Regions from separate parts of the Bacillus sp. MT94 genome, predicted to be linked through region 2. Evidence: riboswitches for the same ligand, from Rfam matches in the RefSeq annotation. Region 2 holds a riboswitch; each other region holds the start of a gene.
The links. Region 2 has a riboswitch for S-adenosylmethionine ahead of mmuP (S-methylmethionine permease). Riboswitches for the same ligand answer to the same signal wherever they lie in the genome.

Region 1 (6,171 bases), on a different contig from region 2:
GGGGATAATATACAATTAAAAGAGGATGAGGTATATATTAACGGTAAAAAGCGTGATGAGTCGTATATACATTTAGATATGTTACAAGTATCCAATCGTTTTTCAAATTTTAGAGAAATAAAAGTTCCTACGCATAAATTATTTGTGTTAGGTGATAATCGTAATCATAGTAAAGATAGTAGGAATACACTTGGACTTATTGATGAGTCAAATATAATAGGTAAGGTAGAAATGGTATTTTATCCATTTGATCATATAAAATGGATAAAATAATTCTATTAACGATTCACATTTTATAAAATAAATCATATATTGATAGCATAGGACAAGCAGAAAAGTTTGTTCTAACCTCACAGAACACTCCTTATCACGGTTAGGCATCTACATAGGTAGATGCTTTTTTTATGTTGATGACTAAAAATTATTTATCAACATAATGTAGCAAGCATTTTAGGACTATTAGGGGAAGATTACTTGTACAAATAACAGTATGCTTAATTAAAACAATGAAATGTAAGGAGTGAGAAATAAGTGCTAAATATTTTAGTAGTTAATTTTCCAGCAGAGGGGCATGTAAACCCTACATTAAATTTAGTAAAAGCCTTTACTGAACGAGGGGATAATGTACATTATATTACAACGGCAAACTTTAAGGATAGAATTGAAGATTTAGGAGCTACTGTACATACTCATCCGGATCTATTAAAAGAGATTTCTATTGATGCTGAAACCTCATCTGGGTTAAATGCTTTCTTTCATGTGCATGTTCAAACTTCTTTATATATATTAGAAATTACGAGACAATTATGTGAAAGTATAAATTTTGATTTCGTAATTTATGATATATTTGGCGCAGGAGAGTTAGTAAAGGAGTATTTACAAGTTCCAGGTGTAGTGTCCTCACCTATATTTTTAATTCCGCCAGAATTTTTGAAGACATTACCTTTTCATCCAAATGCAGATATGCCATTCCAACCAGAGGAAATCTCTGAAAAATTACTAAATCAGATGGAACATAAATTTGGAGTAAAACCAAAGAATAATCTTCAATTTATGAATAATAAGGGTGATGTTTGTCTCGTATACACAAGTTGTTATTTCCAACCTAATAGCGAATCGTTCGGGGAAAATAACATTTTTATTGGACCGAGTATTTCAAAGCGTAAAACAAATATAAAGTTTCCACTGGAATCACTTAAAGAAAAGAAAGTTATTTATATTTCAATGGGAACACTGCTTGAAGGACTCGAACCATTCTTTAATACTTGTATTGATACTTTTTCAGATTTTGATGGGATAGTTGTAATGGCAATTGGTGATAGAAATGATATTTCTAAAATTAAGAAAGCACCAGATAATTTTATAATTGCTCCATACGTACCTCAATCAGAAATATTAAATGAAGCAGATGTTTTTATTACACATGGCGGTATGAATAGCGTACACGATGCCATTCATTATAATGTCCCATTTGTAATAATACCGCATGATAAAGACCAGCCTATGATAGCGCAAAGACTAACTGAGCTTGAAGCGGCACATAGACTATTGAAAGAACATGTTAATGTGCACACTTTAAAAGAGGCCGTAACAGATGTTCTTTCAAATGAAAAGTATAAACATGGTATAAGAAAACTTAATGATAGCTTTTTAGAATGTGGTGGTTCAAAAGAAGCAATTGCAGTTATTGAATCTCTTTTAAATAAAGTAAAACTTTAATCGGTAGGGATTTTACTACCCATAAATAGCGGGATAAATAGTCGTAACTGTATACAAGCATAGAGGTTCTCACCTTTATGCTTGTATATTCTTATCCAGCAAATTGCACAGCAGTATTTGCATGTAAAAAAGCAGTATCAAAAACGGGAACAGTGAGATCATTTTGGGAGATGAGTAAAGGTATTTCAGTGCAGCCTAATAATATACCTTCAGCACCATTTTGAATTAATGATTTTGTAATTTGTAATAACTCTTCTTTAGATGTTTCTGAAATGATCCCTCTACTTAATTCATCTAATATGACATGGTGGATAAAAGTTCTTTCCTCGTCATTGGGGATAATTGTCTCAATGTTATATTTCGCTAATCGTGATTTATAGAAATCTTGCTCCATCGTTTGTTTTGTTCCTAATAGTCCGATACGTTTTATATTCTGTTCTACCATTTCTTTAGCACTTACATCACCAATGTGAAGAAGCGGGATAGATATTGCTTGTTCTACTTCCTCGGCAAATAGATGTACGGTATTTGAACACATTAATAAACATTCAGCCCCAGATTTTTCAACTTTCTTTGCAACTGTAACTAGTTCATTTTTCACTTCTTCATATTGATGGTTTTGTAATAAAGTAGTTACTTCACCAAAATCCATACTATATAAAACTAACTTTGCATTTTGATCGTATTGAGAGAGTGTAAGTGTATTAATATGTTTATAGTATAATGATGTAGATTCCCAACTTAATCCTCCAATCAAACCAATAACTTTCATAATGCATTCCTCCCAAAACGATTTTGAATTTATTATTTCATAATTCCGATAAGAATACAATGATTTAAATGATCTATTTAACAAAAAATAAAAATAGTAAGAAAAGTGTTGAAATTTACATTCTTTAGTGCCATAATACGAATTACAAATTAATACTTATCCAGAGAGGTGGAGGGAACGGCCCTAAGAAACCTCAGCAACCCCTATGTAATTTTATAGGAAGGTGCTAATTCCGCAGAGGACACGTTGTGTTTTTTGAAAGATAAGAGGATTCTTGAACGTGAAAGAAAATGACCTCTTATATAAGAGGTCATTTTTTGTTGTATAGAAAGGGAGTGTAGATGCATAATTCATTTTTAAATTAAATATAGAGTAATAAAAGTTGACTAATATGAGAGGGGAATTGTAATGAACAAATTATCAACAAAGTTAGTAGTAGCAATCGGTATTGGAGCAGCATTATACGGGATATTAGGACTTTGGGGATTTTCTATTGCACCGAATACATTTATTAAACCAGCATTAGCTATATTAACTGTTTTTGGAGCATTATTTGGTCCAGTGGCAGGACTGTTAATCGGACTTATCGGTCATACCGTAACAGATACGATTGCTGGATGGGGGATTTGGTGGGGCTGGGTTACTAGTTCAGGGATTATTGGTTTTTCGATGGGTCTTATTCAAAAAAGAGTTGGTTTTAGTGTGAAAAACGGGTCGTTTAACAAGGGGCATATTTCTTATTTAGCAATTACTGGGCTAGTTGGTATTGTCATTGCTATTATATTTGCTGGGGCATTCGATATTATTGTGATGGGAGAACCATTTGACAAAATTGTTATCCAAGTATTAGGAGCAACAATTTCCGATGTTATCGTTTTCTTAGTAGTTGGATTGCCACTTACAATTGGCTTGGCAAAATCTAATAAGAAACATACACATTTAAAAATTGAAAAGTAGGGATGTTAACATGAAACCAATTATTTCGTTTGAACAATTCACCTTTCAATATGGGCATGCTGCGCAGCCTACTTTAAGTGATATTACCTTTCATATATACCCTGGGGAAAAAGTACTAATTGCTGGACGAAGTGGTTCAGGAAAGTCGACATTAGCTCATTGTATAAATGGGCTAATCCCATTTTCTTACGAAGGGACTAGTACAGGTAACGTTTTAATTGCCGGTAAAGACCCGAGGGAAGGAAGTATTTTTGAACAAAGTAAGCAGGTAGGAACAATTTTGCAAGATCAAGATGCTCAATTTATTGGTCTGACAGTAGAAGAAGATGTAGCTTTTTATTTAGAAAATGAATGTGTAAAGCAAGATGACATGAAAAAGATTGTTTCGGACTCATTAAGAAAGGTGAAGATGCATACGTTTCATAAACAAAGTCCACATGAATTATCAGGAGGTCAAAAGCAAACAGTTTCTCTAGCGGGTTTATTAACAACAAATGCGGATATATTATTGTTCGATGAACCGTTAGCTAATTTAGATCCACTAAGTGCCTTACATACGATAAAACTTATGAAAGATATACATGAACAATATAATAAAACGATTGTTATTATTGAACATAGAATAGAAGAAATTTTAAACCTGGATTTAGACAAAGTTATATTAATTGATGAAGGTAAAGTCATTGCGATAGGAACACCAAAAGAAATCTTAGCGTCAAATATATTACCACGTATCGGCTTAAGAGAGCCTATTTACATCGAAGCATTAAAGAGATTACATTTTGATAGTAATAATGACGTAATATATCCAATGGAAAACCTTCAAAAAGAAAAGGTAAGCAACGTTATAAAAGAGTGGATGGAGAAACAAGTCATATTAAAAGGGAATACCAAAAACAAGGAATTACTTAAAGTGGAGAATTTATCATTTTCATACTCTAATAAACAAAAAGTATTAGAAAATGTAAACCTTTCAATATATGAAGGAGAAATTGTGGCACTGTTAGGGCATAATGGAGCAGGGAAATCAACATTAGCTCATAGTCTTATAGGCATAAATAAAATGAAAAATGGGAAAATCTTGTTAAAAGGTGAAGATATTAGTTCTTGGTCTATTCGTAAACGTGGGGAAATCATATCTTACGTGATGCAAAATCCAAATCATATGATTACACAGCCTACTGTTTTTGAAGAAGTTTCATTTACATTAACATTACATAATTTTTCTAAGGAAGAAATTAAGAATAGAGTAGAAGGAACTTTAAAAATTTGTGGTTTATATCCATTTCGTAATTGGCCAATTCAAGCACTAAGCTATGGGCAAAAAAAGAGATTAACAATCGCATCTGTATTAACAACAAATCCTAAACTTATCATATTAGATGAACCAACAGCGGGACAAGATTATTATCACTATAAACAATTTATGTCTTTTATTAAAAACCTAGCTAAAAAGGGAATTTCATTTGTTTTTATCACTCACGATATGAATCTCGCGCTAGAATATACAGACCGTGCAGTAGTTCTACATGAAGGGAAAATTATTGCGGATAATACAGTGTTTGATGTATTAGGCGATCAAGAAACGTTACAAAGAGCCAACTTAAGAGAGAGTTCTTTAACCAAGCTTGTTAAATTTAGTGGGATTGCATGTCCAGAAAAATTTATGGAGCTTTATTTAGATAGTAATAGGAGGGAGGAAGGTGCATAGTACATATTTTCATCGTATGGATGGGGTAGTGAAATTGTTTTTATTTATTTTTTGTATGACGCTTACTTTTTTATTTTTTGATTTTCGGGTGTTGCTAATATTATTTATTATTGGGTGTATCGGGCTCAGCATTGCTAAAATTCCATTTCGTAAAATTTTAATTGTTTTTAGTGTCATATTTACATTTAGTTTATTAAACTCTGTCATGATTTTATTGATTACACCAACTCATGGATCTGAATTAACTGAATCATATACCGCGTTTTTACATGTTGGATATGTAACGATTACATATGAAACATTATTTTATGCAGCTACACTTTCATTAAAGTATTTTACGTTGTTACCATTTACACTTCTTTTTATTTACACGACAGATCCAAGTGAATTTGTAAGTAACTTAAGTAAACTTGGTATTCATTATAAGATTACTTATGCAATAAATATTGCACTACGTTATATTCCTGACATCCAGTCTGAGTATAAAATTATTAAACACGCGCAAGAAGCGAGAGGAGTGGCTTTTGAAAAAGGAGAAGCAAGTTTATGGGTTCGTATGAAGAACCGTGTTTTAATTTTCTGGCCACTAATCATGCATTCTCTAGAAAGAATAGATACGGTTTCAAATGCAATGGATTTAAGAGGATTTGGAAAGAAGGATAAACGTACATGGTTTTATACAAGTAAGGCGAAACGTGAAGATTTCATCGCTTTATTTGCCGGTATTTTCATATTTATTGTTGCGGTATATTTAAAATTAAACGTATTTCAAAACTTTTGGTATCCATTTTAAAGCACTCTTTAAACGAGTGCTTTTACTTATTTTTATGTAGACATGCTCAAAAAAGGGATATACACATAATGTATAATACGAACCAGTTAAAATGATCAACTACCTATTAGTTTTCAAACCAAAAGGAGGAGAAAATATGAGTTACGGTGGTTCTTGTGGTTTTGGTGGAGGTTTCGCTTTATTAGTTGTGTTATTCATTCTATTAATAATTGTAGGATG
Region 2 (6,171 bases):
CTCCTCTCGAGAACGATAATTTTCTGACATGCTATATTCTCCTGCCTTTCAATTCTCCTTTTGATTTACTTAAAATTATTGAAGTCACTTTAAGAAATATATTCATATTTAAAAAGGGTACTAAATAGACAATTTAAGTAATAAATTTGTTCCACTTTAAGATGAGGAAGAAATTTGAGCTTATCTGATAACGAAACAGAAACGGTAATAGTGGCACAACAAAAAAATGGAATTTCATAGAAAATCCATTTTTAGCTTGATGGGCATGTGGTGGTACCCCACATCCATCAACTTAAGGATTTAGACTATTCTTGAAGTTAAAAGCACGTTACTATTCACTTATGTTAATGAGAAAAGGTGACGTGCTTTTTATAAATATTTATCAAAAACAAGAGTTGTCTTTATTTGCTAAAGAGTTATATCGATATATGTCTCCCACTACACTTAATCAATTAGCTATAGAAGCAGGCGGAATGAAATGAAAACGCAAGTGCCATGGGCATCATTTTTTATATTTGTGTGTATGGTTAAATCAACAAACCGCTACTACCTCTATTACTCAACTTTGTAGTCAATTAGAAACTTCAACAGGAGTTTTATTAATTCCCTCAGGGCTAAGCCCTGCCGCTGCATGAAGCCCACTCATAATCGAACCAAGGAATCACTTGCCGCCCGTTGACTAATCCAAATGAAAATAGCAGCTAATTCTGATCCAGAAAACTTAAGTCTTCGCCTTATAAATCCTATTTCCCTTGCAAGTTCTTCTAAGAATACAGGTGTAACATATCGTTGTAATTATTCTGCAAATGGTAATAATTCATCTTGAATCGAGAGATTCATAAGAAAACATCATCCTTTCTAATTTAGCTTGTTTAGAAAAGATAACGTTTTTTTGATATTTGAGGGTATTAAAATCACCTGAGTTGATGGTTATGTATGGTGACCCCATAGCCAAAGAAGTAAGAAGATATTTAGAAGTGTATTAAATTTTGAGGCAGTGCTTGTGAACCGTATCATAAATAAATCAGGTTGTGTATGTTCGATTTTTAAATAATACCCGAGAAGGAGTGGGTTGCAGTTATAGTAATACTCTATTTTTTGTATTTCTATAATAGATATTTTTTTAAAAAACAGAATTATCTTGACAGTTATTAAATGGATTGATAAGGTTATAAAAAAATATTTCTTATCCAGAGAGGTGGAGGGACTGGCCTTATGAAACCTCAGCAACAGGTCTGCTTAAGTAGACACTGTGCTAATTCCAGCGGGTGATAATCCTGATAGATGAGAGCTTCCGTTTTTATTTGTCAGTAACGCCCTCTTTTTTAGAGTGCGTTTTTGTTTTTTCTGGATAGTAACTAAAGGAGAGTAGAAATGGAGAACAAAAATGGGAGAGAATTTCAAAGAAAAATGCAAGCACGTCATTTAGTCATGCTATCACTTGGTGGGGTGATTGGAACTGGCTTATTCTTAAGCTCGGGTTACACTATTCAACAAGCTGGCCCGTTTGGAACAATTCTATCCTATCTGATTGGTGCGCTAGTAGTTTATCTAGTTATGCTATGTTTAGGCGAGCTTTCCGTACATATGCCTGAAACGGGCGCATTTCATAGTTATGCAGTTAAATACATTGGACCTGGTACAGGGTATACAGTAGCCTGGTTGTATTGGTTAACTTGGACTGTTGCTTTAGGGTCTGAATTTACAGCCGCAGGATTACTTATGAAGCGATGGTTTCCATCGGTTAATATTTGGGTATGGAGTGCTCTTTTTGCCATTTTGATCTTTGTATTAAATGTCCTGACTGTTAAATTTTTCGCCGAATCCGAATTTTGGTTTTCATCGATAAAGGTTATAGCTATTGTGATTTTTATTGTTTTAGGAGTAGCGGCAATGCTAGGGTTTCTTCCAATGACTCATTCAAAAGCAGCACCATTCTTTTCTAATTTTACAAGTGGAGGTTTATTTCCTCATGGTGCTACGGCCATTATGATGACCATGCTTGCGGTTAATTTTGCTTTTTCGGGAACAGAATTAATAGGCATTGCAGCTGGAGAAACAGCGAACCCAGAAAAAATGATACCGAAGGCCATTCGAACTACTCTGTGGAGATTGATCATCTTTTTTGTAGGAACGATTGTTGTTTTATCTGCGTTATTGCCTATTTCCGATGCAGGGGTATTAGAGAGCCCTTTTGTTGCAGTTCTAGAACGAATTGGGGTGCCATATTCAGCTGACATAATGAATTTCGTTATCTTAACAGCCATTTTATCTGCGGCAAACTCAGGCCTTTATGCCTCTTCTAGAATGCTTTGGTCGCTTGCTAATAAGAATACGATATCCCCGATTTTTGGGAAAATGACGAAGCAAGGTGTTCCAATCAACGCCGTCATTTTCAGTATGATGGGTGGAGCTTTGGCTTTGCTCTCAAGTATTGTGGCACCAGATACTGTCTATATCGTACTTGTTTCCATTTCCGGTCTAGCAGTAGTTATAGTTTGGATGAGTATTAGCGCTTCCCAGTTCCTATTTCGCAGACAATTTTTGAAAGAAGGAAATTCTGAAAAGGACTTGATTTATCGCACACCACTATATCCATTAGTACCAATTGCTTCTTTTATCCTTTGTCTGGCATCGTGTATTGGAATTGCATTCGATCCAACACAGAGAATTGCCTTATATTGCGGCATACCGTTTATTTTGTTTTGCTATGGAAGTTATTATCTAACAAAAAATCTAAAAAAGAGGGGTGTAGATTATGTCGAACAAAATCAACCCAATTGATGCTATTTTATCCCAACATTCCATTATGCTTCTTGACGGAGCATTAGCTACTGAATTGGAGGCGCATGGATGTAATTTGGACGATCCCCTTTGGTCGGCACGTGTGTTACTAGAAAACCCGGAACTAATTTATCAGGTGCATTCGGACTATTTTCGTGCTGGAGCAGACTGTGCCATAACAGCAAGCTATCAAGCTACTATTAGTGGGTTTTCCGCGCGTGGAATACAAGAACAGGAAGCTTTGGAATTAATTAAGAAAACGGTGTTACTTGCAAGAAAGGCAAGAGATGATTTTTGGAAGGAAAATACGCAAACGAATAGGCCTAAACCATTGGTTGTTGCATCAGTTGGGCCGTACGGAGCTTACCTTGCAGATGGTTCAGAGTATGTAGGTAACTATGTTGTGACAGATAAAACATTAGCAGACTTTCACCGTTCGAGAATGTCTGCGTTAATCGAAGCAGGTGCAGATCTATTGGCATTTGAAACGATCCCTTGCCTGCAAGAAGCAAGAGTATTAGATACATTATTGCGTGAGTTTCCAGAAACATATGCGTGGCTTTCCTTTTCGCTAAAAAATGAGAAAGAGATTAGTGAAGGTATGAAACTAGTGGAGTGTGCACGAGTTTTTGAGAAAAGTGAACAAATTGTAGCGATAGGCATCAATTGTGCACCCGTAACTGTTGTGACTGGTGCAATCCAAGAGTTACGGGCAAACACAAAAAAACCAATTATTGTTTATCCAAACTCTGGTGAAACTTATAATCCAGAAACAAAAACATGGCATGGTCATGAACAATGTAACACGTTGGATATTCAATCTGAAGAATGGTACCAAGCAGGTGCACGTTTAATAGGCGGATGCTGCAGAACGACACCTTATCACATTGAGGAGATATCGAACAAGTGGCGTTCTTCCGAGTTTTTCTATTCGAACGAAGCAAAACAGTAATGTAATGGATGATAATCTAACTTTGTGTGTATTTTCATGATTTTTCTTGTTCAGGAATCTACAGTTACGTCTAGTGGCACAAAAAGTCTTTTTAGAGACACAAATGTGGATAGTAGCCTCGGGAATCCAGTGGACTTTTGGGTACCTTAGGTATGGAAAAGAATTAGGGAAAATAAAAACTGTTAGTTTAATAGACATGGTAGACAACATGCTGAATCTTTTAATGAAGATGTAGTTGATCCAATTGAAGGTGAAGGGGACCATTTATTCGTAATTAAAGTTAACGAAAAGGTTAATTTAGTTATTCAAAAAATAGTTCAATAACTATATGAAAATTTGTTGTAGTAGTAAATGTGGTCATATTGTTGTAAAAAAGGATAGATGTAAACAGGTATACTCTCCTGTTCAACTATCCTTTCCTTTTTACATACAATATTAAAATCCAAATTAGTTCCTTTTAGGAAGGTACCAATATAAACAAGACATTTAAATACATTTTAATCTTCTTTTGTGCAGTATTTTATATTGCAATGGTTTGTAGGATTATTTATATAAACTTTGTTCAAGATCATTTTATTCCTCCAAGCAGGAAATCTAAGATTGAACATAAACATTTATAATTAGGTATAAGGAGAGCTGTACAAGATACTCTTGATTTCCCAAGATTATGAGGATAATATTTTTGATACTGTTTAGCTTCATCTAAAATGAAGAAGAACATCACGTTTACACATTCTTTTTCTACCCAATCCATATCATAAGTTTCTATACTATAATGTTTAAAATAATCATCAATGTCATTAATGAATCTTTTTTCTCCATCCGTTCCAGTAATTCGTTTATATTGCAATTCTTTAAACGATTTCATTTCAAGTCGGCAAGTTTCTTCTAACCACTCATATCGTTGCTTAACTGCTTCCGTCTTATTTTCATACCAATCCTCATGCCCTTCATAATATTTCTTCATACATTCAGGTCTCTGTTTATTTCTTAAATAGCTTGGCAATTAAACCAAATTTACGTTATTTCTTTGCGGAAATAGGTTGAAACCAACTATCCCTATCATTTAACTGAACTTCAAAAACATATATAGGCTGTGAGAAACCTTTTGTATCAGTATAGTAATCTATATTATATTTTGTAATGAATAATGTATCACCTGCTTTGAAGGATCCTATAGGATCAAACTCTCCTTGTTTCAATTTTTGAAATGCCTCCTTTGGAGAAAGAATTTCAACATCTCGAATATGTGATTTTTTTGTACCATAATATTTGTAAACAGGCATTTTTTTCCCTTCGTCTTTTAACTGTATTGATGTTTTCATAGTAACTTGAGACATATCATTTTTTGTAATGGGATCAATAGGCATATTTCCAAATTCCTTCATTTGATACGAAATCATTATTCCTAGTGCGACGAAACTTACTGTAATGGGAAGGTATAAATATTTGATTATTTTGGTATCTGTTTGATTTTTTTTCAAAAATATAAGAACTATGTTTAACACAGAATATCCTAGCATCATGCCTAAAGTATTATGAAGTAAATCCGCTAGTTCCATACTTCCTCGTTGCAGTGTGAATTCAAGAATTTCAATCAATAAACTTGCTATAATTGAGATGATTAACATCCATTTTGTTTTTTGAAAAACCTTACTAAATAATGGGAATAAAATTCCTAAAGGAAAAAGCATACCTATATTCACAATGATATGGAAAAAGGAAGTAAATGAAAATGTATTCCATGCTTTTTTATAAACACTAAGTACGTCAAAATCAATGGTTCTTACAAAGGCCATATCATCTGAACGACCAAATGAAGTAGCTGATAATGCAAGGGAATAATATCCTGTTATTAAAACAAACAATATAATTTGTTTTACAGTAAGTTTTTTTTCTCCTTTACATATCTTTTTGTATAATACAAAATAACTAAAAACAAATAAAAGTAGTAACAAGAATGTGAGTAGAATCGTAGTAATCGCATAGCTAGCGATTAGATTAAAAATAGTGTTCATTTTACACCTCTGTTTTTATGAATATAATTTTGTACAGTGATTACTAATTCAACAATCGAGCTTTGGACCTTCAAAGGCTCGCAAAAGATATAGGATTTATTCGTTAGGGAAGTAATTTTAAACAAGGCTGAATAAGATAAAATCGTCATGCCGTTCAAAAATACGAGCTAAATTTACATAAATAACTGTCAAGAGATAAAGTTTTTGTTTTGGGGTTCCTGAAAATATTAGCTTGATGGGCATAGGGTACAGCCCAGTAATTGAAAAATCGCCTTTCTTGTTTTTCTCTCTATTTTTTTGTTGCTTACATTAGAGATGCTAAACTGTATAATGACTCATATTAAACTTATAAATAGACTTGTTAGTAACTTTTCATACTAATTATTCCTTTCTTCATGCTGTAATACTTAATAGACA
Region 3 (6,171 bases), on a different contig from region 2:
TCATAATTTCAAAGAAAATTAAAATAAACAAACTTCCGTATAAACATATAATTTGAAATAACATTGGCATGAGATCTTCAGATGTAAATGTTTTAAACAGTAACATAATAGAAAGTGGAATGATTAAATATAAGTTTTTAAACCATCCTTCAAAATATATATTTATCGCTACTGTGATGATAAAAATCCCACCAGCTACTATATAACTTTGGACTTCGGTGAATGTGAGCATTTTTGTAGGATATATCACATCTAATATCGTAACAGCTCCTAATAAAAACAATGGAGCAATCATAACTAAAGACCACATGGAAAACCATGTTTTTGTAAAGCTTGTGACGAAGGTCATTTTGCGAAGTAGAAAATTAGGACCCATAACAACTAAAATCAATGAAAAACTGTAACCAATACACTGAATAAGTGAAATCTGTAACATTCCATTACTCACTATTAAGATAGAAGCAATAATCCAAAAAGATACGATATTCATTACTGTAAAACCAATTTGCTTCCACGTTTCCTGTCTATCTCTTTCCATCACTTTTACAAGTTCATTTGCATATTCTTTCGGTGAGCTTCCGAAAATATCTTCTACACTCTTCCCCTCACTCTCACCTTCTATTAAATGAAGTTCTGCGTCTTCTAAAAAGTTTTCAATATCATTTTCTTTCACACTCTTTGCCGTCAAAAATAATCTCATATCTAACAAAAACTTTCGTGCTTCACTTGATAACATTATTTTCTCCTTCCCTTCCCTTCAAGTAGACGTTCTACACTACTTTGCATCGCTTCCCAGCGATCCATAAATTCATCAAGTGCTTCCTCGCCTTTTTCTGTTAATGTGTAATATTTTCTCTTTGGACCAGATGGAGATTCCTTCATTACGCTTGTTATTAATCCTTCTTTTTGCATTCGTATTAATAACGGATAAATACTTCCCTCACTCGCCATTGTAAAACCATACTTTGCTAGCTTCTCACTCATTTCATAACCGTATATTTCGCCTTCAGAAATAATAGCAAGTAAGCATCCTTCTAAGATCCCTTTCAGCATTTGACTTGTCGACATAATTCAAATCCTCCTACTATCTTGTTTTACAAGATAGATAAGCGTAAGTATCTTGCTTTACAAAATAGTATAGCAAAGACTATTTTGCAAAACAAGATAGCTAACGATATTTTTTCCAAATGTTTGCAGGATTTTCATTATAACCTCTCTAAATAGAGCACTATGAAAACTTTATTATGAAGGGATGTTTTTCATCATGGTTACAAATCGAGTTGTCTTTTTAACAGGTGCTGCGAGTGGTATTGGATATGAAATGGGAAGTGCTTTTGCAAAAGAAGGTGCAAAAGTTGTGATTACTGATCGTCTTGAAGAACGTGCGAAAGAAGCTGCTGAGCAATTACAAAGTGAAGGTTTTCAAGCTATCGGTTTAAAATGTGACGTTACATCTGAAGAGGAAATTACAGCATCAATTTCTCAAACAGTTAGTCATTTCGGTTCATTAGATATATTAATTAACAACGCAGGAATGCAACACGTTTCACCCATTGAAGACTTTCCAACGGAAAAGTTTGAGCTACTAATTCAAATTATGCAAATTGCTCCGTTTATCGCAATTAAGCATGCCTTTCCGATTATGAAACAACAAAAATATGGTCGTATTATTAATGTCGCTTCTATTAACGGCCTTGTCGGGTTTGCTGGAAAAGCTGCCTACAATAGTGCAAAACATGGCGTAATTGGATTAACAAAAGTTGCCGCTTTAGAAGGTGCTACGCATGGTATTACTGTTAATGCCCTTTGCCCTGGTTATGTCGATACCCCTCTTGTACGTAATCAACTACAAGACTTAGCTACTACACGAAATGTACCACTTGAAAATGTTTTAGAAGATGTTATTTATCCACTCGTCCCACAAAAGCGCTTATTACAAGTACAAGAAATCGCTGATTATGCTATGTTTTTAGCGAGTGAAAAAGCTAAAGGTATTACTGGTCAAGCTGTCGTTATCGATGGTGGCTATACTGCTCAATAAAAAATAAAGTTTGCTCAAGAAGAGCAAACTTTATTTTTTATTGCGAGGATCTTCGTACTTTAGTAATTGCCGCGGGAGCTTCTCAATTGCAACAATTACCCCCTCTAATTTACTTTCAATACGGTGGAGTAAATATAATGTTACAACAATTGGAAACCCTACATTACCTATCATCTTGATCCACTCTTCCATCCTCTTCTCCTCCTTTCATTATATAAGTAAGAGAAAACAATGCATTTAGGCATAAAAAAACAAGCTATTATGTATTAGCCTGTTTTTCAAATAATGATGCAATTTCTCGTTTATAATCCCCGCTTATAATACCTTTCTCAGTAATAATTCCTGTAATTAATTCGTTCGGTGTTACGTCAAATGCAGGGTTATAAACATTCGTTCCAATTGGTGCTACTTGTTTTCCAAAGATTTTCGTAACTTCTGTTTCATCTCTTTCTTCAATAATTATTTCGGCTCCAGTTTCTTTCGTAACATCAAATGTTGACAGTGGCGCAGCAACATAAAATGGGATATCAAAGTGCTTTGCTAAAATAGCTAAATTCATTGTCCCTATTTTATTTGCCGTATCTCCATTTGCGACAATTCGATCCGCCCCTACAATAATTGCATTTATTTCTTTCGTTTGAATAGCATGAGCTGCAGTATTATCTGTAATAAGGGTCACATCAATATTTGCTTGCTTCAATTCCCAGGTCGTTAAGCGACCACCTTGTAAAACTGGTCTCGTTTCACACGCATATGCATGTAAACGCACACCTTTCTCTTTTCCAATATAAAAGGGAGCTAATGCAGTTCCATATCTGGCAGTTGCGATACTTCCAGCGTTACAGATTGTTAAAATATTATCGCCATCTTTAAAACATGTTAACGCATATTCCCCAATATTTCGGCACACCTCTTCATCTTCCTGCTGAATGCGAAGCGCTTCTTCTTCTAATGTTTTTTGTGCTTCTTTTATTGTAGTAATCTCTCGAATAGATTCTCTCATACGATCAATTGCCCAAAATAAATTTACTGCTGTCGGGCGTGACGTTCCTAAATAATTACAATCTCTATTAAACTTCTTTTGAAATTCTTCAATATGTACAATGTTATATTTTTTTGATGCAAGCGCTAAGCCAAATGCAGCTACAATTCCAATTGCAGGCGCTCCTCGTACTTCTAACATTACGATGCTTTTCCAAACCTCTTCAATAGTCGTCAATGTTTTGTATTCTGTGCTATGCGGCAATTTCGTTTGATTTAATACCGCAATTGCATCACCTTTCCAGCTTACAGATCTCGGAACAGTAACAATTGTACTCACGCTTTTACGCCCCCTGAAACTGTCTGTTGAAATAATGTTCGAAACAGTTGAATATCAGCACTTTTAGATTCATATTTTATTAGTTCTTTACCTAAGGATAGCGCTTGTTTCTTAGCTTGAATTCTTGTTTCTTTATTTTCTATTTCATCTAAATCTGCTACATGAGCTAAACCAATTGTTCTACGAATCAGTTCACATCCGGCAAATCCAACTGCATCAGTAAAGATATTTTGCAAAATAATTGGTAACCATTGTTTTTCTTTCGTATATGCTTCTACACCTTCTCCAATCCATAACTTTGTAAAAGTTTCTACAAAATAACTCCACGTCTTTTCTATATGGAAAAATAGTACACTTCTTTTCTCTTCTTCTCTAGATAAAGCATTTAATAATAGATTTGCAATAAATTGACCTATGTCAAATCCAAATGGGCCATATGTCGCAAATTCTGGATCAATCACTTTCGTTTCAGAAGGTGACGAAAAAATACTACCAGTATGTAAATCACCATGAATAAGAGTTTCTTTTCTTGTTAAGAACTTATATTTATATTGTGCTACTTTTAGTTTTAAAGTTTTATCACTCCAAAGTTCATCAACCACGAGCTGTAAATCTGGCTCATAATCATTTGTATCATAATGTCCAAACGGATCTGTAAACACTAAATCCTCTGTAATTTTACAAAGGTCCGGATTTACAAAGGTACCTTCTAGTACCCTCTTCTCTTCTGACTGTAAACCAAAATCTGAAGTGTAAAATAAAACATGTGCTAGAAAACGGCCGATATGCTGGGATAAAAGCGGATATTCTTCTCCGTCTATTAATCCTTTTCTTGTAATTGTTAGTCTTGATAAGTCTTCTATTACCGTTATCGCTAACTCTTCATCATGACTGTACACTACTGGAACATAATCCGGTACATACTGCGCAAAAATTTGTAATGCCTTGCTTTCAATCGTTGCTCTTTTTATAGACAATGGCCAGCTTTCACCAACTACTTTCGCATAAGGCAGTGCTTGTTTTATTATAATCGATTTCTCTCCATCATCTAATTTGAACACGTAATTTAAGTTTCCGTCTCCAATTTCATGACAAACGACATTTGCCTTCGCTTCAAAGTAGCCATGATCTTTCGCATATTGTACAGCTGTTATTTCTGTTAATGAATAATATCCCATCGTCTTCTCCCCCTTTTTAAATTCAGAGGTTTTTCTAACATAGAAAAACCTCTTTCCACTAAGAAAGAGGTTTGAAGTTTATCTTCTCCCCTCTTATCTGCCAGAAAGTTTTACTTTCTGCTGGAATTAGCACCGTGCCTTTTGGCGTAATAAACGCCCCATTTCACAATGGTATTACGGTCGGTTGCTGGGCTTCATCGGGCCAAATCCCTCCACCTGCTCTTGATAAGAGTTGTATAATTTTTTGAATTTTTAACTTTATGTTGAAGACTATACCAAGAATAAAAATCACTTGTCAACATTTTATTTGTATAATTCTGGACGGCGATCCGCAAAAACTGGAATTCCTTTACGTACTTCTTTAATTTTCTCGAATTCAAGCTCTCCAAATAAAATTGATTCCTCTTCATTCGCCTCTACTACAACTTCACCCCAAGGGTCCACAATTAAAGAATGACCCGCAAATACATTATTTGGATCCTTTCCTGCTCTATTACATGCAACAACATAACACTGATTTTCAACTGCTCTTGCTTGCAATAGCAAACGCCAATGTGCTAAACGAACTAATGGCCATTCAGCTACAACAAATAATACTTTTGCCCCTTTAGCAGTATGGACACGCATCCACTCTGGAAAACGAATATCATAACAAATTGTTCCAGCGCATTCAACATCATCCAGCTTAAATTCGCCCGTACCATTACCGGCTATTAAATATTTATGTTCATCCATAAGCTGAAATAAATGTACTTTACTATATTCGTTGACTAGCTGTCCTTCATTATTTACAACATACATCGTATTTGTAACGCCTTGCTCTGTTTGCTTTGCTATAGAACCACCAACAATATGTACATCATATTGCTTCGCCCATTCTATTAACTTTTCTTTCGTTTCCACTCCATCCCTATCTGCAATTTCAGAAAGTCTCGTTAAATCATATCCTGTTGTCCATAGTTCTGGTAAGACGATAACATCTGGCCTTTCCTTCATAGCTTCGCTTATTTTATTTTTAGCATTCTCAATATTTTTTTCTACATCTCCAAAAACAATATCCATTTGAATACATGCGACTTTCATTTTTTCAGCCCCATTCTTATTTTTTTCTTTACAAAATACTGGAAAGATTATATCATTTGTCACTAGAATTGTAACAACTTTCAAAAGAGGTGGAAAGTATGAAATTATTTCAACCTTCTGAGATAGTAACATCATTGCCAACACAATTTTTCGCTTCACTTGTTGCAAAAGTTAACAAAGTCGTTGCAGCTGGTCACGATGTTATTAATCTAGGTCAAGGTAATCCAGATCAACCAACACCGCAGCATATCGTAAAAGCTTTACAAGATGCTGCCGAAAAGACCATTCATCATAAATATCCGCCATTTCGCGGACATGAAAGCTTAAAGGAAGCCGTGACTACATTCTATAAACGTGAATACGGCGTCGAATTAAACCCAAAAACTGAAGTTGCTATTTTGTTTGGTGGGAAGGCTGGACTAGTAGAATTACCAATTTGTTTTACAAATCCTGGTGATACAATTCTCGTTCCGGATCCAGGCTATCCAGATTATTTATCTGGGGTTGCCTTAGCAAAGGCACACTTTGAAACCATGCCGCTTATTGCA

Region 1: it holds a riboswitch for S-adenosylmethionine, as region 2 does, so the genes downstream of both, AC1Q51_RS04745 (ECF-type riboflavin transporter substrate-binding protein) here and mmuP (S-methylmethionine permease) in region 2, are expected to answer to the same signal.
Region 3: it holds a riboswitch for S-adenosylmethionine, as region 2 does, so the genes downstream of both, mtnK (S-methyl-5-thioribose kinase) here and mmuP (S-methylmethionine permease) in region 2, are expected to answer to the same signal.

Annotation. Positions count from the first base shown of each region.
Region 1 covers NZ_JBXAEZ010000001.1:979,733-985,903, forward strand. The annotation lists gene lepB (signal peptidase I) at 1-273, shown strand, start outside; gene AC1Q51_RS04735 (macrolide family glycosyltransferase) at 532-1,719, shown strand; gene AC1Q51_RS04740 (aspartate/glutamate racemase family protein) at 1,811-2,491, opposite strand; SAM riboswitch class I at 2,645-2,760, shown strand; gene AC1Q51_RS04745 (ECF-type riboflavin transporter substrate-binding protein) at 2,900-3,448, shown strand; gene AC1Q51_RS04750 (ABC transporter ATP-binding protein) at 3,459-5,159, shown strand; gene AC1Q51_RS04755 (energy-coupling factor transporter transmembrane component T family protein) at 5,152-5,952, shown strand; gene AC1Q51_RS04760 (YjcZ family sporulation protein) at 6,089-6,171, shown strand, end outside.
Region 2 covers NZ_JBXAEZ010000005.1:375,669-381,839, forward strand. The annotation lists gene AC1Q51_RS20030 (transglycosylase domain-containing protein) at 1-30, opposite strand, end outside; partial or broken gene AC1Q51_RS20035 (IS4 family transposase) at 372-620, shown strand; partial or broken gene AC1Q51_RS20040 (IS4 family transposase) at 596-840, opposite strand; SAM riboswitch class I at 1,184-1,291, shown strand; gene mmuP (S-methylmethionine permease) at 1,375-2,784, shown strand; gene mmuM (homocysteine S-methyltransferase) at 2,759-3,736, shown strand; gene AC1Q51_RS20055 (hypothetical protein) at 4,305-4,703, opposite strand; gene AC1Q51_RS20060 (VanZ family protein) at 4,759-5,754, opposite strand.
Region 3 covers NZ_JBXAEZ010000002.1:348,302-354,472, forward strand. The annotation lists gene AC1Q51_RS07405 (DUF1129 domain-containing protein) at 1-736, opposite strand, end outside; gene AC1Q51_RS07410 (PadR family transcriptional regulator) at 736-1,068, opposite strand; gene AC1Q51_RS07415 (3-hydroxybutyrate dehydrogenase) at 1,265-2,041, shown strand; gene AC1Q51_RS07420 (YvrJ family protein) at 2,072-2,233, opposite strand; gene mtnA (S-methyl-5-thioribose-1-phosphate isomerase) at 2,301-3,362, opposite strand; gene mtnK (S-methyl-5-thioribose kinase) at 3,359-4,540, opposite strand; SAM riboswitch class I at 4,631-4,772, opposite strand; gene AC1Q51_RS07435 (carbon-nitrogen family hydrolase) at 4,844-5,707, opposite strand; gene AC1Q51_RS07440 (pyridoxal phosphate-dependent aminotransferase) at 5,722-6,171, shown strand, end outside.